DNA from 2 places in the Lysinibacillus sp. COL-1 genome. Region 1 is predicted to be linked to the other one. Evidence: predicted binding sites of a transcription regulator. Region 1 holds the regulator's gene; the other holds the start of a gene.
The links. The regulator Rex, encoded in region 1, represses fermentation and respiration genes when NADH is low (regulators of the CRP and FNR family bind a similar motif). The targets are predictions, from matches to a motif close to TTGTGAAATATTTCACAA.

Region 1 (12,630 bases):
CACAAATCAAAGTAAGGGGCTTCCGTATTGAGCTTGGAGAAATTGAAACGGTGTTAAGCAATCATCCTAACATTCAGGAAGTCGTAATCATTGCGAAGAAAAAGTCCGATGGTAACAATCATTTATTTGCCTACTATACAGTGACTAGTGGTATACAACTTGAGGAAGATATTTTAAGAGACTACCTGTCAACTCTTCTACCAGATTATATGGTGCCTGAGCGTTTTATAGAATTGCCTGAAATGCCGCTTTCTCCTACAGGAAAAATCGATCGAAAACAACTAGCATCACTGGAAGTGGTTTTATCGCGTAGCCATGCATACAGTGCACCCCAAAATAATATACAGCAGCTGCTAGCTACCGCATGGGAAAAGGCACTTGGTATCGAGCCAATAGGCATTCATGATAATTTCTTCCATATTGGAGGTCATTCATTAAAAGTGCTTGAAATTCTTGTACAAGTGAAAAAGCATATACCATTCTTAAAAATACAAGATTTCTTCCACTACCAAACGATTGCAGAGCTAGATCAATATATTCGTCATTATCAGCCGGAAGCTAATGACAATCAAGAGCAACCAGCTAATCTTGTTTTTAAGGATTTAATGGAGCCAAGTCCGCTGCAAGTCTCTCAAACTGTAAGACCCTTGCCAATGACGTCGGTATTATTAACAGGAGCTACAGGTTATTTAGGAAGCCATATATTATACGAGCTGTTAACAGTAACAAATGCACATATTTACTGTCTTATTCGACCAGGTGCCCATGCAACGATTGAGGACAAGCTAATGGATAGTATGCAATTTTACTTTGGCAACGATCTTGTTCATCCTATGAAAGAGCGTGTCACAATTATCCCAGGCGACTTAGGAAAGCAACAACTTGATTTATCTGATGAAGCTGAACAAATGTTGCTGGAAAAAATCAATGCAATCATTCATTGTGGTGCCGATGTACGTCATTTTGGTGCGGCTGACCATTTCAATAATGTCAATGTGAATGGTACTCGCCATTTGCTTGAAATAGCTAAACGAAAACCGGGTATGCATTTCCATTATGTATCAACAATTGGTATTCCAGAGGAGTTAGCTGCCATTCAATGGGGCTCAAATGAGGCAAAAGGTAATTTTAATTACGATGTGAAGCTTAATAATGTGTATACCCAAAGTAAGCTAGAGGCGGAAAATCTTGTTCGAAATGCTGTAAATGATGCCATTCCTATTTCCATTTATCGTGTAGGAAATTTAAGTTGTCACTCTGAAACAGGCAAATTCCAACGTAATATTGATGACAATGCCTTTTACCGTATGATTAAATCGATGCTTTATTTAGGTAAAACACCTACTGCACAATGGCATGTTGACTTTACTCCTATTAATTATGCGAGCCAAGCACTCGTTTCTCTGGCGAGTCAGCCAGCAGCAAACGGTCATGTCTTCCATTTATGTAATCCTGTATCGCTTCCTTATTTAGAATTAATCGACATGATTAAGGAATTTGGCTATGATCTATCAATCGTTTCAGCACAGGAATATACAAATTGGCTATTGCATAGTGAGCATACAAAAGAAGCACAGGAATATTTATCGTTAGCCATTGCTCAGCTTGAAGGTGATGGAGCTGGTGATTCCCCGTTTATTTTCAATTGCAAAAAAACACTAGAATTTTTAGTCAATACGAAAATTGAATGTGCAGTACCTAATACAGCCTTTATTCACAGAATGATTCAATATGGAATAGATACAGGCTACTTCCCTGCTCCAAGTCAAGTCAACATAAGATAATCAAACAGGATATACAGCTATTTGCATATCGTTAACACTAACAGAGTGGGATACTTTTTTTAAGTACTCCCTTCTGGTGTTTAACGAAAATTTAAGAAATACAGGCTTTTGCAGGATCAGCAATGAGCATTGCTTGGTTGGGCATGTGCTATAAACCTCATTTGTTTGATACCATTAATATTAAGCGAGCCAAGAAAGAACTTTCTAGCTCGTTCTCGATTCACAACATCCTTTATCCATCTGCCGAAACAATTACAATGTTTAATAGAGAGCTGCTTCCATTGCTATAACAAAAAGGAGGAGAAATTAATAATTTCTCCCCCTTTCATAGTGTTGAAAAACAAAACCATCCATAGAATTTATGTGAAAGGTGAAAATGGATTTCCGTTGCAGGCTACTTGCTTTCCTGTGGGCGAGCGCCGAGCCGCTTCCTCTGCTACCGCTTCGTGCAGGGGCTCGCCTGTCTCGCTATTCCCACGGGAGTCAAGTAGCCTTCCACTCCAATCCATAAAATAAAAATGTTCACTTTTTAGCAAAGGTTCAAGTGAAGGCATTCACTACTCTTTTATGGAGGGGTGTTGTCACACATCACTTCTCCACATTGAAAATAAGAGGCTATCCTCTCTTATAATATAAATAATGGGCTATTTTGTTCAGGAAAAGACACTTTTGCAGAATGGTTGATTGGAGTGGAGCCAGCGTCACTCCTAGGGGATTTAGCGTCACAGAGGAGACCCTGGAGCGAACGCAGTGAGTGAAGCGGCTCATCGGACGCCCCCTGGAAAGGAGGCTGGCGGAACGGAAATCAACCCCTCGCCTTACAAAATTGCTTATTATACCGTTGACATTACCTTTTTTAAGCTGTCTAATCGACTCTCTTATTTAAATAAGTCTGGATACATCTCTTTTGCTAATGCTTCCATTCCATCTATTGTGTTGTAGCCATAACCAAACATGTAATTATAATCTACGATATAAATTTGTTTATTTTTAATAGCTTTCATGCTTGAAAGTTTAGGATTTGCATAAATTTCTTCGCGTACTTTTGTTAGATCAGAACCATCCCAGTTAGGAAGAATTAATACATCTGGATCTGCTGCAATTAATGTTTCAACACTTACATCGCCTGTTTCATCTTTGAAAATGTTATCTAATTTAACCATTTTGAATGCGTCATTGAAGAATGTTTCATCGTGAGCTGGGTATACAAAAAGCTCTTTTGGATCATTTGTATGCAAATAAGCAAAAGTTTTTTCTTCTTTAATACTTTCTAATTTTGAAGAAATGTTTTGTTGTCGCCCTTTTAATTCTTTAATAAAGCTATCCGCTTTGTCTTGCACTTTGAAAATTTTACCGATATTTTCGATATCTTTGTAAATAGAATCATATGTGCCACCTGTTACAGATGATTCTAAAACATATGTTTTAACGCCCATTTCATTAAGTGAGTCTACTGTCCCTACGCCCCATTCAGCATTATCAAATAAGCCACCGCGACCAAATACAAGATCAGGATCAGTTCCTAATGTAACCTCTTTCCCTACATACTCATCACTTAAAATATTTAACTTAGCGTATTCTTCTTCTACAGATTTATCGACTGCACCAAAGTTTGCACCGACACCAACGATTTTATCACCTAATCCTAAATGTAATAATAATTCTGCTGCTGGGCGTGTATTAGCCATAATTCTTTCAGGTGCTTTATCGAATACTTGATCTTTCTTTTCCCACGTTGAGCCTCCCTCAGCCTTTGCAAAGTTAGCAACTGTCAGTGGATAATAATCTTTTGTTTGTGTTTCCTCAGCTGTATTTTTTGATGTGTTACCACAAGCTGTTAATGTTAATAAAGCTGCTAAACCAATTCCTAATAATAGTTTTTTCTTCATGGTGTTCCTCCTATAGTCCATATGCAAAGCCTAATCCGTTTGTCACGGGATTAGTAAACGTTTGACATTTAATATGATATAAAGCTTCTATTGTTTCCGGTGTTAAAACCTCTGCTGGTGTGCCATGCGCATAGATTTCACCATCTTTGACCGCATAGAGATAATCACAGTAATGGGCTGCCATTTCTAAATCGTGAAGCGCTGCTAAAACACCGATGTTTAAACTTCTAACACAGGATAGTATTTCGATTTGATAACGAATATCTAAATGGTTTGTTGGCTCATCCAAAATCATAAATTTAGGCTGCTGAGCAATCGTTCTTGCTAAAATAACTCGTTGCTTTTCGCCACCAGATAGTGAAAGAAAACTACGCCCTCTATAGGATTGTAAGTTCGTACGCGTTAACGCCTCTTCCACTATGTCAAAATCCTTTTGGTTATCTGACTCTAGCATTTTTTTATGAGGTGTTCTGCCTAACATCACCATTTGCTGTACCGTTAAATCAAAATGCATTTCATTGAATTGCCCTACTACACCTAAGTGCTGAGAAATCTTTTTTTCAGGACTCTTCAAAACATCTAAATCATCTAAAAAAACCATCCCTTTTTGAGGCACAAGGCTTTTATAAATACTTTTCAACAAAGTTGACTTTCCGCATCCGTTTGGTCCGATTAAGCCCACAAATTGTTGCTTATTCACATGAATGGATATGTTTTTTACTATTTCCTTTTTGCCGATCTTTACCTCTATTTCCTTTGCTACTAATTCCATTGTTCTACCCTCCGAAGTTGTAACCTTTTTTTACAATCATATAGATAAATAATGGCGATCCAATGACAGAAGTAATGATACCAATTGGTAATTCAACATTTTGGATTAATGTTCGAGACAGAATATCCGCCCAAATCATGAAAAGACCACCTAAGAGCAATGTTCCTAACATTAATCGTTTATGGTCTGCTCCAAAAATGCCTCTCGTGATATGTGGAATAATTAAACCAACAAAACCGATCATACCCGCATAAGCAACCATTGTTCCTGTAATGAGCGAAGTAAGGATCATGTACAATTTGCGATAAGCACTTAGATTGATACCTAATGTGATAGCTGATTCATCTCCAAGTAGCATTGTATTTAGCACACGATGTTGGAAAAGGAATAACGCAGCCCCTAGCACAATCACAATTGTTAAAATCGGTGTTTTATCCCAGCTAGCAGAGGCCAAGCTTCCCATAGACCAAAACGTAACGGTTTTAATGCCCTCAGCATTATTCGCAAAAAAGATAATAAGACTTGAAAAAGAACTACATAATGCTCCAATGACAACACCTGATAAAACAAGTTTGACTGATGTCGCTTTACCACCAATGCTGGATAAGATCAGCACTGCCATAGAGGTAATCATTGCCCCTGCAAATGCTCCAAAGGCTACCCCAAACTGTGCCAACAATGCACTACTTCCAAAACCAACTAGAATGGCAAAGGTTGCACCCAATGACGCCCCTGAAGAAATACCAAGTATGTATGGATCAGCAAGGGGGTTTTGTACAACCGCCTGCATGACAGTCCCGCATAGTGCAAGTCCAACGCCAATCAATAATGCAAAAACCACACGAGGCATTCTGACCTGTAAAATAATATTCAAGTAGGATTCACTATCCACACTATCAAGCGAGCCAAGCTTCCCGTTGGATATAGTATGTAGCAAAATATCCATTGATTGCTTAAAAGGTATGCTGACTTGTCCTATTGATACAGAAAAAACGGCAGATATTAAAATGGCGCCTATTAAAAGCAAGATAATAACATAATAAATATTGCCCATTCCTATTCTGTTAGCTTCCTGATTATCCAAGATTTCACCTCTATCTAACAAACTATCAATTAATGATAACGATTATCATTTTCATTTTGTATTGTAAGTGATAATCTTTTGAAAAACAACAGGAAAATTTTTAATTATAGATTATTCATACATTTAGTAGATGAATAATCCACTAATGGCGCTTTCATTCACTAAAATTATTTTTTTCGTTGAGCATCACAACAATAAGTTTATAAATCCCATTTATTATATAGAAGAGAAAATTTAGGAATTTCTAATTAACTAAATATAATCAACAATTAAATGCGAAAATGCTCGCTTTTATTTTTGACTATGGGTCTGTTTTATTTGGTTTATGATTATCTCATTGGGAACTAGAGGAATTAGCTATAGGAGAATTGCTATTGGAATCCCCCTCGCCTAACTACCTTGACTAAAGGGTAGGCAACAGGAAAATCAGCAATCGATGATGGAGGTGAATTTACACAATTTATTGAAGCTATGATGAAATCACCCTGCTGTTAAATGGATCATCGACTATAAATAGAGCTCATTGGAAAAAGGGGACTGAATGGGACAAATATAGAGCGATATACTTGTTACAAGCGCTGTACATTTAAGGTATTCATTATAAAAACCACTTCCCATAAAGTTATGGAAAGTGGTTATGTTTAGTCAAAAATTTTAGCTGAAACTAAAACTTACATCATGCCTGGCATACCGCCCATGCCGCTCATATCTGGCATTGCTGGTGCTGCTTCTGGAATATCTGCTACAACTGCTTCTGTTGTTAAGAATAGCGCTGCAACTGATGCTGCGTTTTGTAAAGCTGAACGAGTTACTTTTGCTGGGTCCACTACGCCTGCTTCCATCATGTTTACCCATTCGCCAGTAGCTGCATTGAAACCAATGCCAACTTCTTCACGTTTTAGGCGATCCACGATGATTGAACCTTCAAGACCAGCGTTATTAGCGATTTGGCGAACTGGTTCTTCTAAAGCACGTAAAACGATTTTCACACCTGTAGCTACGTCGCCGTCTACTGATTCAGCTGCTTTTTCCACTGCTGCATAGACGTTAAGAAGGGCTGTACCACCACCTGATACGATACCTTCTTCAACAGCGGCACGAGTAGAGTTTAGGGCATCTTCAATACGAAGTTTACGTTCTTTAAGCTCAGTTTCTGTTGCAGCACCAACTTTGATAACTGCTACGCCACCTGCTAATTTTGCAAGACGTTCTTGTAATTTTTCTTTATCGAATTCTGATGTTGTTTCAGCAAGTTGTGCACGGATTTGACCAATGCGTCCTTCGATTGCGTCTGCACCGCCAACACCTTCAACGATTGTTGTGTTGTCTTTTGTTACAACAACTTTTGCTGCACGTCCAAGTGAAGAAATATCCGCTGATTTTAGGTCTAAGCCTAATTCTTCAGTAATTACTTGACCACCAGTTAGGATAGCGATATCTTCAAGCATTGCTTTACGACGATCACCGAAGCCTGGTGCTTTTACTGCTACAGCATTGAATGTACCACGAAGCTTGTTCACAACAAGCGTTGCAAGTGCTTCACCTTCCACGTCTTCAGCAATGATTACTAATGGACGACCTTGTTGTACCACTTGTTCTAATAATGGTAATACTTCTTGAATGTTTGTAATTTTTTTATCAGTAATTAAAATGTATGGGTTATCAAGAACCGCTTCCATTTTATCTGTGTCAGTTACCATGTAGTGTGAAGCATAGCCACGGTCAAACTGCATACCTTCTACTACATCAAGTTCTGTTGTGAAGCCTTTAGATTCTTCGATTGTAATAACGCCGTCGTTACCAACACGCTCCATTGCTTCAGCGATCAGTTGTCCAACTTCATCATCTGCAGCAGAAATAGCAGCAACTTGTGCAATTTCTTCTTTATTGCTTACTGGACGAGAAATAGCGTGTAATTCTGTAAGTGCAGCAGCAACTGCTTTATCAATACCTTTGCGGATACCTACAGGATTTGCACCAGCCGTAACGTTTTTCAAGCCTTCACGAATAATTGCTTGTGCTAATACTGTTGCTGTTGTTGTACCGTCACCAGCGATTTCATTTGTCTTAGAAGCAACCTCTGCTACTAATTTTGCCCCCATGTTTTCATATGGGTTTTCTAGCTCGATTTCTTTAGCGATTGTTACACCATCATTTGTAATAAGTGGTGAACCGAATTTTTTTTCTAAAACAACATTACGTCCTTTTGGTCCTAATGTTACTTTTACTGTATTCGCTAATTTATCTACACCTTGTAACATTAATGAACGAGCGTCTTCTGAGAATTTAATATCTTTTGCCATGAGAATTTACCCTCCTGAAATGGAATATTCGTTAAGCTTCTTCAATATATTTATATCAATTTCATCTTATTGTCATTTTCGTTAAACAAACAATAAGCCTTCACCTTTATTTAAGGTGTGAATAATGTACTTATTCAATAATTGCAAGAATATCGCTTTCGCGTAAAATTAGGTATTCATTACCTTCAAATTTAACTTCTGTTCCAGCGTATTTAGAGAAAATAATGCGGTCGTCAACTTTAACGTCAAGCTCTACACGTTGCCCGTTCTCTAATACACGACCTGTCCCAACTGCTACTACTTTACCCTCTTGTGGTTTTTCTTTTGCAGAGTCAGGTAGTACAATACCGAATGCAGATTTCTCTTCTACCTCGATTAGTTCAATTACAATACGATCTCCTAGTGGTCTTAACAAGTGAAACAACCTCCTAATAATTAAATAATTGTTAAAATTTATTAGCACTCTATATCAATGAGTGCTAACACAATTATTATGATAATCAATCACACTTTTTTTTGCAAGCCAGAACTTCGAAAAATTTTGTTTTCTTTCCATATTCCTCTACAATAGAAAGGAAGCATATGAATGGAAAGGATTTTGACTGTGACTAATTCTCAAAAAATAACGAAACATAAAAAAACAGCCCTGTATGTCTTATTAATTTATATCTTGATGCAGATTTCAAGCAGATGGCTGCTCTTACCGTTTCATAAGCTCGTTATGAAGATAACTGGTCTAGCTTCTGAACAAGCGGCTCCCATTACTCAAGGCTGGTATATTGCCCTTAGTTTTGCTATTGCGCTCATTTTAAGCTTAATCCTAACATCTCGTGATAAATCCTTTTGGAACATTTATCAAGGAAAAAAGGAAACGATCCCTCTTACAATTGTTTGGGGAATCTTCGGTTTCTTCCTCGTGTTCTTTGGTCAAATGATTGGTGCCGCTATTGAGATGGCTGTTTTCGGTATCGAAGGAGGTTCCCAAAATACCGCAGATATCGTCGCTATAGCTCAAGGTGCTCCCGTTGCTATATTAGCGATTGTTGTATTTGGGCCTATTTTAGAAGAATTCGTCTTCCGCAGAGTCATATTTGGCTCGCTTGTCCAAACAACAAATTTCTGGGTGGCGGCTATAGTAAGTGCCATATTCTTTGCGATTATCCACTTCGACTTCTCGCATATCTTGCTTTATACCATTTGTGGCTTAATATTTGCCTTTTTATATCACAAAACAAAACGCATTTGGACTTCTATTATCGCACACGTTATGCTTAATGGATTTGTGACACTTGTACAATTCTATGCAGAGCCATTGCAAAAGTTTCTTCAAGAACTAGAAAAAATGCAATAATTTTTTGTAAAGTCATCGTAAAGCGGAATTAGAACACAAAAGCTCGGTGTCCCATTGAGGGCACCGAGCTTTATCTATTACTGTTGATTCAATTCTTCTATTTGTCGTCGTTGCTGCTCAAGCGCCTCTTCAATCTGACGCTTTTGCTCCGCTTCCTGTTCTTCTTTTAAACGAATTTCCTCTGATTTAAGATATTTCTTATAACCAATCCGAGAAATCATAATACTAATTTCATACAAGATAAACAATGGCACAGAAACCATTAAATGTGACGCCAACTCAGGCGGTGCAATAATCGCTGCACATACAAATAAACCAAAGTATGAATATTTACGAATTCGAATTAGTAAATCTGGACTTAATATACCAATTCGCGAAAAGAATAAAACAACAATCGGTAACTGGAATAGAAAACCAAAAGGTATTGTAAGCTTAAACAAAAATGTAAAATACTCATGTATACCAATGGTTTGCTGTATCTCCAAATCATTCGATAAATTCATCATGAATTTTATGACATACGGGAAGAGTAAAAAGTACGAAAAAGATAACCCTGCAATAAACAATAGAAATGAATATGGTATATAGCTTAGAGTGGCTTTACGTTCTACTTCTCTTAATCCAGGGCTAATAAACGACCACAATTGATACATCAACACTGGCGATGAAAGAATAAAGGCAATTATAAAAACAACTTGGATATAAATTGCAAGTGGTGTGACTACGTCAAATGCATGAAGCTCAATATTATATTTTGCTCCAGTCATTTGAAGGTATTTAACAAGCGGCTTTGCGACGAAAAAGCCGCCAGCCATAGCGAGAACAAAGAAAACGGCAACAATGAACAGCCGTTTTCTTAATTCTTCTATATGCTCAATGACAGTTAGATCTTTTGGATTCATTCCTCAAACATCCTAACTTACTTATCTAGTTCTTTCTTTTTCTTGTCATCATCATCTTCGTCGGCTAAACCTTTAGTAGCATTTTTGAATTCACGTAGTGTTGAACCAAATGCCTTACCAAGCTCTGGTAACTTCTTAGGGCCAAAAATTAATAACGCGACAATTCCGATAATAATGAGGCTCATAGGACCAATTCCACCCATTACAGCCACCTCCTCTTTATATCCATCATTTTAACGCATATTTCGCCATTTTGCTAACTAATTATATGTGAAAGTTTTTCGTCTCTCTCATAGGTTTACCCGCATTTTATTAAAAAATATTATTTGACAGAAATGGTGAATTACACTTAAAAATATGTATTATTTTCACACTTCCTGATTACGAATTAAATAGATAAGCGCTTGCAATTCTACCGATAAATCAATGGTTAAGAGCTGCATTCTATCTGGTACTGTTAACCGTTCTGGTGTAAAGTTTAAAATACCTTTTGCATTCATTGCTGCTAAACGATCCGCCATTTTTTGTGCGGAGCGTGGTGAAACGGTTAAAATCGCAAGCTCTGCACCGTATTCAGCATACTTCTCCTCCAGCAAATCTGGATGAAAAACAGGAATATTACTAATCATTTTGCCATCCTTCGGTGCTTTAGAATCGAATGCTACGACAATATGTGTATTATGGTTTTTTTGAAAATTATATTTTAATAATGCACTGCCCAAATTCCCCACGCCAATTAACGCTACTTTTGTCGCTTCATGTTGATCAAGCGTCTGGCTAAAAAATTGTAATAAATGCTGCACATCATAGCCATAGCCCTTTTTACCAAGAGCGCCAAAATAAGAAAAATCACGGCGAATCGTTGCAGAATCTATTTTCATCGCTTCACTCAGTTCCTTCGACGAAATACGTTCCATACCTTCTTGTGCAAAGTTTTGAATAAATCGATAGTAAAGAGGAAGTCTTTTTGTAGTGGCTTGTGGGATTTTTAATTCTTGTTTCAAACTTTCTCCTCCTTATGATGAACCTCAATCAATTTTACTGTATTTAACTACTAATTTTAATACATTTATCCTTAACTATATACAACATTTTTGCAATCCACTAGCGTATTTCTCTTTAGTTAATGGCGCTTTGTACGCAACTAACTAAAAAGAAATCGTTTCAATCTTACATGACTGCTAGGAATAAGTAAAGCACCTACATTGCATGCAAATCGTTCATCCATTACACTAAGGTAGAATTGAGGTGTCAAGAATGATTGTTTTACAGGTCAATCAACTAACTAAATCCTTTCTTGCAGATGAAATTTTAAGTGGTGTTAAATTAGAAGTTCAACACCGTGATCGCGTTGCCTTAGTAGGGCGAAACGGTGCAGGTAAATCGACTTTATTAAAAATAATCGCTGGTCAAATGTCCTATGACTCTGGGGATATCATTATCCCAAAGGGCGTTCAGGTTGGCTATTTAGAGCAACATGCTGGATTAAATTCTACGTTAACTATTTGGGATGAAATGATGACCATTTTCGAACCGCTTTTAGCTCAAGAACAAACGCTCCGCTCGCTCGAACAGCAGATGGCTGATCCTACCGTTTACGAAAATTCCACTCTGTATGCGAAAGTTATGTCGGAATACGATCAACTACAGCATACTTTTAAGGATGCTGGCGGCTATCAATATGAATCGGACATACGTTCAGTGCTTCATGGAATGCAGTTCTATCTCGAAGACTATGATAAACCCATTAGCTCACTATCTGGTGGACAACGCACACGTTTAGCACTGGCTAAGCTTTTACTTAGTAAACCAGACCTTTTAATTCTCGATGAGCCTACGAACCATTTAGATATCGAAACATTATCTTGGTTGGAATCTTATTTAAAGAGCTATGAAGGAGCTATTTTAATTGTTTCCCATGACCGCTACTTCTTAGACCAAGTCGTTTCCATTGTCTACGAGGTGTCACGTCATCGTGTTACAAAATATACAGGCAATTACAGTGCTTATTTAGATGAAAAGGCTAAAACCTATGAACGCGATGTCAAACTTTTTGAGCGTCAGCAAGATGAAAAGGCCAAGCTAGAGGATTTTATCCAAAAGAATATTGCACGTGCCTCTACAACAAAAATGGCACAAAGTCGACGTAAAATGCTTGAACGAACTGAGTGGATGGAATCGCCAGATGGTGATGAGAAATCCGCTAGTTTTGGTTTTACTATCGAACGTCAAAGTGGTAATGATGTTTTATCCGTTGATGATTTAACAATCGGCTATGATGATCAGCTAATATCTAGTGGTATTAACCTGCGCACCTTTCGCGAGGATCGGATAGCCCTTGTTGGACCAAATGGGGTTGGTAAATCAACATTATTAAAAACAATTGTGAAAGATTTAACACCTCTTGCAGGTGCTATTCGTTATGGTACTAATGTACAAATTGGCTATTATGATCAAGAGCAAGCAAAGCTTTCAAGCAATAAAAGTGTCTTGAAAGAGCTATGGGATGAATGGCCGCTCATGAATGAAAAAGATATTCGCACTG
Region 2 (12,630 bases), 110 kb from region 1:
TATGGGGATCTAGAGGTAGTTCGCGCAGTGAAAAACGAGCTGAAACATACGAAGCTCTTTTATGGTGGAGGCATAACATCTGCAAAGCAAGCGAAGGAAATGGCACAGTTTGCAGATACGGTAGTAGTTGGAAATATTATATATGATGATTTAAAAGCTGCACTTGCGACTGTTAAGGCTGTTAAAAATACGTTATAATTTTAGAACAAATGTTTGTAAGGCGGTGCAAAATGGAACAGTTAACAAAAAATTTACTAGCAGGAATGAATCCTGAACAGGAAAGAGCGGTCAAAACAACTGATGGACCGTTACTTATTATGGCAGGTGCTGGGTCAGGAAAAACACGTGTTTTAACACATCGTATTGCTTATTTAGTGATAGAAAAGGAAGTATATCCATCAAAGATTTTGGCGATTACGTTTACGAATAAAGCAGCACGAGAAATGCGCGAGCGTATTGATGGTGTTCTAGGGAATGGTACCGGCGATAGTATGTGGGTTTCTACTTTCCACTCAATGTGTGTAAGAATTTTACGTCGTAATATCGATCAACTAGGCATATCTCGTAATTTCTCCATTTTAGATTCCACTGATCAGCTATCAGTCATCAAAAATGTGATGAAGGATGAGAATATTGACCCTAAACGTTTTGAGCCGAGAGCGATTTTAAATGCGATTAGTGCAGCGAAAAATGAATGTATTACTGCTGACGATTACGCTGGACAAATGAACGATAAAAACCCTTATGAACAAACCGTTGCACGTGTCTATAAAGGCTATGAAAAAAGACTACGCCGCAATCAATCGCTCGATTTTGATGATTTGATTATGACGACGATTACATTGTTTAAACGTGTGCCTGAAGTGCTCGAATACTATCAAAATAAATTTCAATATATTCATGTAGATGAGTACCAAGATACGAATAAATCTCAATATTTACTTGTACAGTTACTGGCAAAGAAATTTAAAAATATTTGTGTTGTAGGGGACTCCGATCAGTCCATCTATCGATGGCGTGGTGCTGACATTGGCAATATCCTATCTTTTGAAAAGGATTATCCTAACGCCAAGGTCATAATGCTTGAGCAGAATTATCGTTCTACTAAACGCATCCTACAGGCGGCAAATGACGTCATTCAAAATAATACAACACGTTACCCAAAAGAACTGCGCACAGAAAATGCAGAGGGTGAAAAAATTGCCTTATATAAAGCTTATAATGAGCAAGAAGAAGCGCAATTTGTTGTACAAACGATTCAGCAATTAATTGAAAAAGAAAATCGTTCATTTGATGACTTTGCTATTTTATATCGTACGAATGCTCAATCACGTGTGATGGAGGAAGTACTTGTTAAATCCAATATGGCCTATCAAATAGTGGGCGGAACAAAGTTCTATGATCGAAAAGAGATTAAAGACTTACTAGCTTATTTACGACTGATTGCCAATAATGATGATGATTTATCACTGGCACGTATTATTAATGAGCCGAAGCGTAGTATTGGAGCTACATCCTTTGAAAAAATGGCACGCTATGCGATTGATCAGGATCGTTCCATTTTTGATGCGATGAATGATCTTGTATTCATGGGTCTAACTGGGAAAGCAGCAAATTCAGCTGAGCAATTTTATGCAATGATTAAAGGCTTTACAGAGATGCAGGATTATTTATCTGTTACTGAAATTGTGGAGCAAGTCATCGATAAATCAGGCTACCGTACAATGCTGCAAAATGAAAAAACAATTGAAGCAGAAAGTCGTCTAGAGAATATTGAAGAGTTTTTATCTGTCACAAAGGCTTTTGAGGAGCGCAGTGATGATAAAAGCTTAATTGCTTTTTTAACAGATTTAGCTCTTATTGCTGATATTGATGCACTAGATAAAGAAGATGCTTCTAAGGGCAATATTATTTTAATGACGATGCATGCCGCTAAAGGCTTAGAATTCCCTATTGTCTTTATTATCGGTATGGAGGAAAATATATTCCCACATTCACGCTCTTTAGACGATCAAGATGAGATGGAAGAGGAACGCCGTCTTATGTATGTTGGCGTGACACGAGCTGAGGAACGTCTCTATTTAACATGTGCACAAAGCCGAACAATTTTTGGTCGTTCAAGCTTTAATAACGCCTCCCGATTCTTAGGTGAAATTTCAGAAGACATTACAGAGTCCATTTCTAAGGCAAGTGCAGAATCAAAGTTACCGTTTGCCTCTAATAATCGTTCAACAGCTGGCTATCAAAAGCGCACGCTTGGTGCTATTCAACAAACACAGCCTGCTACAGCTCGTTTACAAGCAACGGGTGGAGATCAATTTGGCTGGAAGGCTGGAGATAAGGCGATTCATAAAAAATGGGGAACGGGTATGGTAGTCAGTGTAAAAGGTGAAGGTGATAGTACAGAGCTTGATATCGCCTTTCCACAACCAATTGGCATAAAACGATTACTAGCTCAATTTGCACCGATTGAAAAAGCGTAAGCGGAGGAACATAAATGAACGAAATAGAACAGCGTGTAGCGGAGTTAAATAAAATATTGCATGAATATGGTCACGCCTATTATGTGTTAGATAATCCTGTTGTAGCTGATAGTGTATACGATCAATTATTACATGAACTGATCGCATTAGAGGAAGCAAATCCATCACTCATTTATCCCGATTCTCCTACACAGCGTGTTGGTGGAGCAGTGGTTGAGGGCTTTAAAAAAGTAACACATGATTATCCAATGCTTAGTCTTTCAAATGCTTTTAATGAAGCAGATTTACGAGAGTTCGATCGTAAAGTACGTCAGGCAATTGGAGACCAATTTTCTTATGTATGTGAGCTGAAAATAGATGGTTTGGCTATTTCATTGAAATATGAAAATGGCGTGTTTGTACAAGGGGCAACAAGAGGAGATGGTGTTGTAGGCGAAGATATTACAGCCAATTTAAAGACAATCCGAGCGATCCCACTACGTTTAAAAGATCCTGTGACAATCGAAGTACGTGGTGAGGCGTACATGCCAAAAAAATCATTTGAAAAATTAAATACGCAACGTGCTGACAATGGAGAAGAATTATTTGCTAACCCGCGTAATGCGGCTGCTGGCTCACTACGTCAGTTAGACCCAAAAATTGCGGCAAGTCGTCAATTATCAACTTTTATCTATGCTATTGGTGGAGATGGTGAGTTATATGGTATTGATGGGCATGCGGAAATGCTTGATTATTTAGAGGGTCTTGGTTTCCCTTCGAACAAAGAGCGTCAGCGTTGCTCGACAATTGAAGAGGTCATGGCCTTTATAGAGCATTGGACAGAAAACCGTCCGAATTTAGCTTACGAAATTGATGGTATCGTTATCAAAGTAGATCGGTATGCTCAACAAGATGAGCTAGGCTACACTGCCAAAAGTCCACGCTGGGCCATTGCCTACAAATTTCCAGCAGAGGAAGTTGTCACAACATTACTTACTATTGATTTAACAGTAGGACGTACAGGTGTAGTAACACCAACGGCTATTTTAACGCCAGTACAAGTAGCAGGGACGACGGTACAACGTGCATCGTTGCACAATGAAGATTTAATTCGAGAGAAGGATATTCGCCTTGGAGATACAGTCATTATTCGAAAAGCTGGTGATATCATTCCTCAAGTGGTAGGTGTGCTAATAGAGCAACGTCCAGAGGATTCAGTCCCTTATGTCATGCCAAAAAATTGCCCTGTTTGTGATAGTGAATTGATTCGTATTGAAGGTGAAGTAGCTCTACGCTGTGTAAATCCTGCCTGCTTTGCTCAAATTGCGGAAAGCATAAAATACTTTGTTTCGCGCAATGCGATGAATATTGATGGACTTGGAGATAAAGTAGTAGAGCAATTATTGCGTGCAGATTTAATACATGATGTATCTGATTTATATCATTTAACAGTTGAGCAACTTGTAGAACTAGAACGTATGGGCGAAAAATCTGCAACTAATTTAGTGAATGCCATTCAAGCCTCAAAGGAAAACTCAATGGAACGTTTATTAATAGGTTTAGGTATACGTCATGTTGGTGAAAAGGCAGCTAAAATCGTATCAGAGCAATTTGGTTCGATGGAAGCAGTAATGGCAGCAACAGAGGAACAGCTAGTAGCGATTTATGAAATTGGCGATAAAATGGCTTCTTCGTTAGTAGAGTATTTCTCCAATGAAGATGCACGTGCAGTCATTGAGCGTCTTGCTGAGGCAGGTGTGAATATGACGTATAAAGGTAAAAAAGTAGAAGTGGCTATAGGTGATAGTCCCTTTGCAGGTAAAACAATTGTTTTAACTGGTAAACTTGAGCAATTGACACGCAACGAAGCAAAGGCGAAAATAGAAGAGTTAGGTGGTACTGTCACAGGCAGTGTCAGCAAAAAAACAGACCTTGTGATCGCAGGAGCAGATGCAGGCTCTAAACTGACAAAGGCTGAGCAATTAGGTATCGAAGTTTGGAATGAAGACAACTTAATTGAACAACTTAACCTCATCTAATAAGTGCATGACAGCATATCTTTCTCACAGGGAGAATGCGAAACGATTACATCATGGCGTCGAGTGATTCTTCGACCTAAAACTGACTATTAGTAAAGGAGCACTAAATAATGAAGTCTTTTCGACTCATTCCAGCAATCGTAGCTGCTGCAATGCTAGTCGGCTGTGTACCTTCTGACAAGAAGGAAACAGAGCTTACACAGGAAACGCAACAGAAAGAAAAAGCTGAAACAACAATTATCCCAAGCATACAAATTGATGAATCCTATTATAAGACGCTTATTCCTTATAAAGAGAGTGCAAGCAGAGGTCTTGTTGTGTCTAATATTTATACGAAATATGATATGAAGGAAGTTGAATCTGGTTTAATGCGTCTATCTCAAAATGAGTTTGACACGGAAAACTATTACTTCCAAGAAGGTCAATATTTAGCTGAAAGTACGGTGAGCTCTTGGCTTGCCCGTAGTTCACAAACAGAAGATGGATTAAATCCGCCGACCACAGACACAATGACACCAGAAGAACGGGCAACGAAGGCTCCCGTTTATTTATCCCACATTGTAGAGCAAAATTACTTAACAAAAACGAATGATAATAAAGTGAAATTAGGCGGAATTTCAATAGGTCTTGCCTTAAACTCTATTTATTATTACCAAAAAGAACAGTATGGCGAATATTACGAAAAACCAATTTCAGAAGCTGAACTTGTTGAGCAAGGCAAAAAAATGGCCGCTGAAATTGTTTCCCGTTTACGTACACGCGAAGAGTTAAAAGATGTACCAATTGTTGTTGGTTTGTTTAAGCAGCAAGCTCGCAATCAAATTATTCCAGGGTCATATTTTAGCTATGGTATAGCAAAAGCTGGACAGAACAGTATTGCAGAGTGGGAAGGTATCGATGAAAATTATGTCTTGTTCCCAACTGATGATTCACAGGATGTTTACCGAGATGTCAGCAATAACTTCAAAATTTTTAAGCAAGACGTTGATAAATATTTCTCGAATTATACAAGTGTGATCGGAACAGGCTTCTATCGTAATAAGCAAATACAAAATCTTTCGATTGAAATTCCAATCCAATTTTTCGGTAAAGCAGAAATAATAGGCTTTACGCAATATTTGACGGGTATTCTAATCAATCAATTTGATAATATTCATGTTGAGGTGAGCGTTACTTCTATAAATGGTCCAGAGGCATTAATCATTAAGAAGGCCAATGATAAGGACCCTTACGTGCATGTCTATGATTAATATAGTCAGCCTTTGTGCTGGCTATATTTTTATGTAGATGGCTAGAATTAGAGGGACACAATAGGTAGATAGAGACAACACTTTGTTATAGTAGTGAAAGTTTCTATATTTTTAGTGAAAGTTGTGATTTTTAATATGAAAAATGTTATGATTATTGGCATGGTTAACTTTATTCAACCCTATTGTTATCAATAAAAACAATGAATTGAACCAGTATTCGGAGGTGTGAAAAATGGCTAAATTAACAAAAGAAGAAGTAAAGCACGTGGCAAATTTAGCACGTCTTGCTATTACAGAAGAAGAAGCAGAGAAATTTGCTGAACAGCTTGGAAAAATTACAGACTTTGCGGAGCAGTTAAATGAGCTAGATACAACGAATGTTGAACCAACAACTCACGTTTTACCACTAGTGAATGTAATGCGTGAAGACGTAGCTGTAAAAGGTTTAGACCGTGAAGTAATGATGTTAAACGTAAAAGAACAAGAAGATGGTCAAGTAAAAGTACCAGCTATCATGTAATACTAAAACATAGGAGGATTCCTCATGACGTTATTTGAACGTTCAGCTAAGGAGTTACAAGCGGAAATGAAAGCAGGTAACTTATCAATCGCTGACTTAACGAAAGAAGCATACGAGCGTATTGCAAAGCTTGACAGCGATGTACAAGCATTCCTTGCTTCAAACGAAGAAAAAGCAACTGCACAAGCTGCTGAAATGGATAAAGTCCCATTTGAAGAGCGTGGACCACTGTTTGGTCTTCCAATCGGTGTGAAAGACAACATCGTAACAGAAGGTTTAGAAACAACTTGTGCCTCTAAAATTCTAGAAGGCTTTATGCCAATTTATGATGCCACTGTTGTCAATAAGTTACGTGAAGCTGGCATGATTACAGTGGGTAAATTAAACATGGACGAGTTTGCAATGGGTTCTTCTAACGAAAACTCATACTATAAAACAACAAAAAATCCATGGAACTTAAACCACGTACCAGGGGGATCTTCAGGTGCATCTGCAGCAGCAGTAGCAGCAGGTGAAGTACCATTCTCTCTTGGTTCAGATACAGGTGGTTCAATCCGTCAACCAGCAGCTTACTGTGGTGTTGTAGGGATGAAGCCTACATATGGTCGTGTATCTCGTTTTGGTCTAGTTGCATTTGCCTCTTCTTTAGATCAAATTGGACCAATTACACGCAACGTTGAAGATAATGCGCTATTATTAGAAGCCATCGCAGGCTTAGATCCAAATGATTCTACATCGGCAAACGTAGAGGTACCAAATTACGCTGCAGCGCTTACTGGTGATGTAAAAGGCTTACGTATTGCTGTACCGAAAGAATTCCTTGGTGAAGGTGTTGGCGAAGCAGCACGTCAATCAGTGCTTACTGCATTAGAGGTATTAAAAGGCCTAGGTGCTACTGTAGAAGAAGTATCACTTCCTCATTCAAAATATGCACTTGCTGCATACTATATCCTTTCTTCATCTGAAGCGTCTTCTAACTTATCTCGTTTCGATGGTATCCGTTATGGTTTCCGTGCAGAAAATGTTACAAATTTGATGGACCTTTATAAAGAAACACGTGCACAAGGTTTTGGTGATGAAGTAAAACGCCGCATCATGCTTGGAACTTACTCACTAAGTGCCGGCACGTATGATGCGTATTATAAAAAAGCGCAACAAGCACGTACACTTATCAAAGCAGACTACGACAAAGTATTTGAAGACTTTGATGTTATCATTGGGCCTACATCCCCAACACCAGCATTTAAAATTGGTGAAAACGTCGATGATCCGATGACAATGTATGCGAACGATATTTTAACAATCCCGATGAACTTAGCTGGAGTACCTGCTATTTCAATTCCATGTGGCTTTGAAAACGGACTACCACTTGGTTTACAAATTATTGGTAAATACTTCGATGAAGCAACTATTTACCGTGTAGCTCATGCTTTTGAACAAGCAACAGAGTTCCATAAACAAGTTCCTCAAATGTGGGAGGGAAAATAACATGAACTTTGAAACAGTCATTGGTTTAGAAGTACACGTTGAGTTGAAAACAAACTCAAAAATCTTCTCACCAGCACCAGCTCATTTTGGTGCTGAACCAAATACAAATACAACAGTAATTGATTTAGGGTACCCTGGTGTCCTACCAGTCCTTAACAAAAATGTAGTAGATTTCGCAATGCGTGCTGCACTTGCACTTAATATGGAAATCGAACAAGAAACAAAATTTGACCGTAAAAACTACTTCTATCCAGATAATCCGAAAGCTTATCAAATTTCACAATTTGATAAACCAATCGGTAAAAACGGCTGGATCGATATTGAAGTAGACGGCTATACAAAACGTATCGGTATTACACGTCTTCATATGGAAGAAGATGCTGGTAAACTTTCACATGCTGGGGATCACTCATTAGTTGACTTTAACCGTCAAGGTACACCACTTGTTGAGATTGTTTCTGAGCCAGACATTCGTACACCAAACGAAGCATATGCTTACCTAGAAAAATTAAAATCAATTATTCAATATACAGACGTATCTGATTGTAAGATGGAAGAAGGCTCATTACGTTGTGATGCCAACATTTCTCTTCGTCCGTATGGTCAAGAAGAATTTGGCACAAAAACGGAGCTTAAAAACCTGAACTCCTTCAACTATGTTCGTCGTGGTTTAGAGCATGAGGAATTACGTCAAGCAGATGTATTATTATCAGGCGGTATTATTGAGCAAGAAACACGTCGTTTCGATGAAAAAACAGGTAAAACAATTTTAATGCGTGTGAAAGAGGGAACAGATGATTACCGTTACTTCCCAGAGCCAGACTTAGTTCGTCTTTCGATTGATGATGCATGGCTAGAGAGAGTGAAATCAGAAATTCCTGAGCTTCCAGATGCTCGTAAAAAACGTTATGTAGAAGAATTAGGCTTAACACCATATGATGCAGGAGTTCTTGTTATTTCTAAAGAAATCTCAGACTTCTTCGAGGCAATGATTGTGAACGGTGCAGATGCGAAACTTTCTGCTAACTGGCTAATGGGTGATGTTTCAGCTTACTTAAATGCGGAACAAAAAGACCTTAAAGATACTGCACTAACACCAGAAAACCTTGCTGAGATGGTGAAATTGATCACTGACGGAACAATTTCTTCTAAGATCGGTAAAAAAGTATTTGCTGAATTAGTAGAAAACGGTGGTTCTGCACAGGATATTGTGAAGGCGAAAGGTTTAGTTCAAATTTCCGATGAAGGTGCACTACTAGCCATCGTAACAGAAGTTTTAGATAACAATGCACAATCTATCGAAGACTTTAAAAATGGTAAAGATCGTGCGATTGGCTTCTTAGTTGGTCAAATTATGAAGGCAACAAAAGGTCAAGCCAACCCTCCAATGGTTAATAAATTATTACAACAAGAAATTGCCAAACGATAATACTCGTTGTAACATAATAGCCGAGAGAGCTTTATTGCTCCCTCGGCTATTAATTTTCAAAAATGTAACTAATTTGCAATTTATAACACTTAATAGTTGTTTAAAAAGAGTATTCATAGCAAAATATAGAATAGACAATAATAAGGGGGACGAGCCAATGAAAACTGAACAACAATATTTTCAAGAAGCTATTTCGATACAACAATATATGGAGAACATGACGACGTTGAAAGAAGAGAGCTTCCGTATTTATGATGGTTTTGAAGTGCCAACAAACGATGGCTTCATCGAATTACTAAAAGATAAGCAGCCAAAAATTTTAACCATTACAGAAGATTGGTGCGGAGACGCTATGTTAAACAATCCTATTATTCGTCGTGTTGCTGAAGCGGCAGGGTTAGAAATGCGTACCGTTTTTCGCGATGCTGATACAGAGTTAATTGATCGTTATTTAACAAACGGTGGTCGTGCTATCCCGATTTATCTGTTGTTAGATGATGCAGGTGAGGTTGTAGGAAAATGGGGACCACGTGCGCCTGAATTACAAGAGTTAGTCGTAACGAAACGAGCGAGTTTACCAGATAAAGAAGATCCAACATTTGAAGAAGCTCAAAAAGCTCTTTATGCAGAAATTCGAGAGGAAAATATCTCGAACTCAACTTACTGGACGTATGTCTATGAGGACTTCAAAAAACAGGTAACAAACGCATTACAAAAATAACAAGAGCATTGCAACATTTCAACGTAGAATTTCGTTGAATGAAATAGAATCTTATGAAGCAGGAAGGTATGTTATGAAACGAGCAAGAATCATTTATAATCCTACATCTGGACGCGAAGTATTTAAGAAACATCTACCAGAGGTGTTGGAAAAACTAGAGGTAGCAGGCTATGAGACATCCTGTCATGCAACAACATGTGAGGGAGATGCAACGCTTGCAGCAAAAAATGCGGTAGAGCGTGGTTTTGATATCATCATCGCAGTTGGTGGAGATGGCACATTAAATGAAGTTGTTTCAGGTGTAAGTCCATTTGAAAACCGTCCGAAAGTTGGTCTAATTCCGATGGGCACTACAAATGATTTTGCCCGTGCTGTGCATATTCCTCGAAATATTGATGAGGCTGTAGACATTATAATTCAAGGCGACACATTACCAGTGGACGTGGGTCTCTTAAATGGCGAACGCTATTTCATTAATATTGCTGCTGGGGGACGCATTACAGAACTCACTTATGAAGTACCAAGTAAAATGAAAACAATGCTTGGTCAGTTAGCCTATTATGTAAAGGCAGTAGAAATGATTCCATCCATCAAAGCTTCCCATATGCGTATTGAATATGATGGCGAAGTATTTGATGGGGACGCCATGATGTTCCTATGTGGTTTAACGAATTCAGTAGGTGGCTTTGAAAAACTTGCCCCTGATGCGAGTATTAATGATGGTTACTTTACAGTAATAGTACTGAAAAAAGTAAGCCTTCCAGAGTTTATTCAACTAGCTGCTATGGCATTACGAGGCGAACATTTAAATGACGATCGTGTCATTTATAAAAAAGCCAGCGTTGTCAAAGTCACGACTGAAAACGAAGTCCATCTTAACCTAGATGGCGAATATGGCGGAGACGCACCGGCTACATTTGAAAATCTGAAGCGTCACATTGAAATCTTTGTCCCACTTGCAGATATTCGAGAAGAAGACCGTATTTAATCAATCCAAAAAGCTCATCCTATTTTAGTTGGATGAGCTTTTTGGATTCTATCTGATCGTACTTATAAAAGTAAGGGATCTGCATATTAGGAAGTCCCCTAAAGAGAAAAGCTTCACCACTCCCAAAAATATCTACCCCCCCCACACTCCCAAAGTTAACCTTCCCAATAGAGCCGAAAACCAGAACTGTGCCACATAAGAATCTCTGAAAACCTACTTAATCCGATTGCTTGCTTTATTAAATTGGAATGGACTAAATTATACAATTTCATCTTTAGAACTTAGATTGTGAATGAATTTAGAAAAATGTTTGGCAAATGTGCGTATATTAGTTGAACAAAATTTGAAACCTTAATAATAGCCTGAAATTTCGGTCCGTTATTAAGGTTTTATTCGTTGTAATAGTGGAAAATGGGGGTATGGATAAGGGAAAGGAAGTGTTGCCTTTGTATAAGTCACAAGAAAAGAAACTTATATGGATAAGTTTTGGTGTTGCAATTATTATGCTACTTTCCATTCTTGGAAGAATATTTGGAAGTTAGGGGGGCAATGAGATGATTAATGAATCAGCAGTCTTTTGGAGTCGAGCATTAACGGAGTTAACATTATCGTTCCATATTATTTATGCAACGATTGGTGTAGGTGTTCCGTTGATGATTATGATTGCTCAATGGACTGGGTATAAAAAGAATGATGAGCATTATATCTTAATGGCGAGACGTTGGGCGCGTGGTTTTGTTATTACTGTGGCCGTAGGTGTTGTAACAGGAACTGCCATTGGCTTACAGCTTTCATTATTGTGGCCTAACTTTATGCAACTTGCTGGTCAAACGATTGCATTACCACTGTTTATGGAAACGTTTGCATTTTTCTTTGAAGCTATATTTTTAGGGATCTATTTATATACATGGGACCGCTTTGATAGTCAGAAAAAACATATGCTACTATTAATTCCTGTCGCTGTTGGAGCGTCGATGTCAGCGGTCTTCATTACAATTGTTAATGCTTTTATGAATGCACCACAAGGATTTGATATTGTAGACGGAGAACTTGTCAATATTCAACCTTTTTTAGCGATGTTTAACCCAGCCATGCCGACAAAGGTAGCGCATGTACTTGTGACAGCGTATATGACATCAGCATTTGTACTAGCAGCTATTGCGGGATACAGAATGTTAAAAGGCTCTAAGCATGTATACCATAAAAAATCCTTGCTTTTACTTATGAAAATTGGCTTAATTTTCTCCATAGCTGCTGCTGTAATTGGAGATTTTTCAGGAAAATACTTAGCTGAATATCAACCCGAAAAACTAGCCGCTGCAGAATGGCATTTTGAAACAGAGGGTAAAGCATCGCTTGTATTATTTGGTGTATTAGATGGAGAAGAAGTAAAATACGCCATTAAAATTCCGTATGCTTTGAGCATTCTTGCACATTTTAATCCTAACGCAGAGGTAATTGGCTTAGATCAATTTGCGGAGGAGGATTTACCACCACTCTATATTCATTATCTCTTTGATATCATGGTTTCTATAGGTATGTTTATGGTGCTAGTTTCATTACTGTATGTTGTAGGGAAAGCACGGGGCTGGCAGTTTATACATTCACGGTGGTATCGATGGATTATTGTTGCGGGAGGACCTCTGTCAATCATCGCCATCGAAGCAGGCTGGTGGCTTGCAGAGGTTGGACGTCAACCATGGATTCTTTATGGTTTGATGCGAACACCAGAA

Region 2: the regulator Rex is predicted to act here: its motif matches at 11,184-11,201, upstream of AC6BKE_RS06550 (cytochrome ubiquinol oxidase subunit I).

Annotation. Positions count from the first base shown of each region.
Region 1 covers NZ_JCAWSJ010000003.1:335,822-348,451, reverse strand. Annotated here, with positions in the region: gene AC6BKE_RS06105 (non-ribosomal peptide synthetase family protein) at 1-1,784, shown strand, start outside; gene AC6BKE_RS06100 (ABC transporter substrate-binding protein) at 2,663-3,673, opposite strand; gene AC6BKE_RS06095 (ABC transporter ATP-binding protein) at 3,684-4,445, opposite strand; gene AC6BKE_RS06090 (FecCD family ABC transporter permease) at 4,450-5,529, opposite strand; gene groL (chaperonin GroEL) at 6,201-7,832, opposite strand; gene groES (co-chaperone GroES) at 7,963-8,247, opposite strand; gene AC6BKE_RS06075 (CPBP family intramembrane glutamic endopeptidase) at 8,419-9,183, shown strand; gene tatC (twin-arginine translocase subunit TatC) at 9,261-10,085, opposite strand; gene AC6BKE_RS06065 (twin-arginine translocase TatA/TatE family subunit) at 10,103-10,288, opposite strand; gene AC6BKE_RS06060 (redox-sensing transcriptional repressor Rex) at 10,454-11,089, opposite strand; gene AC6BKE_RS06055 (ABC transporter ATP-binding protein) at 11,343-12,630, shown strand, end outside.
Region 2 covers NZ_JCAWSJ010000003.1:442,896-455,525, forward strand. Annotated here, with positions in the region: gene pcrB (heptaprenylglyceryl phosphate synthase) at 1-198, shown strand, start outside; gene pcrA (DNA helicase PcrA) at 231-2,483, shown strand; gene ligA (NAD-dependent DNA ligase LigA) at 2,498-4,501, shown strand; gene AC6BKE_RS06520 (CamS family sex pheromone protein) at 4,612-5,751, shown strand; gene gatC (Asp-tRNA(Asn)/Glu-tRNA(Gln) amidotransferase subunit GatC) at 5,984-6,271, shown strand; gene gatA (Asp-tRNA(Asn)/Glu-tRNA(Gln) amidotransferase subunit GatA) at 6,296-7,759, shown strand; gene gatB (Asp-tRNA(Asn)/Glu-tRNA(Gln) amidotransferase subunit GatB) at 7,761-9,188, shown strand; gene AC6BKE_RS06540 (thioredoxin family protein) at 9,346-9,909, shown strand; gene AC6BKE_RS06545 (diacylglycerol kinase) at 9,983-10,897, shown strand; gene AC6BKE_RS06550 (cytochrome ubiquinol oxidase subunit I) at 11,452-12,630, shown strand, end outside.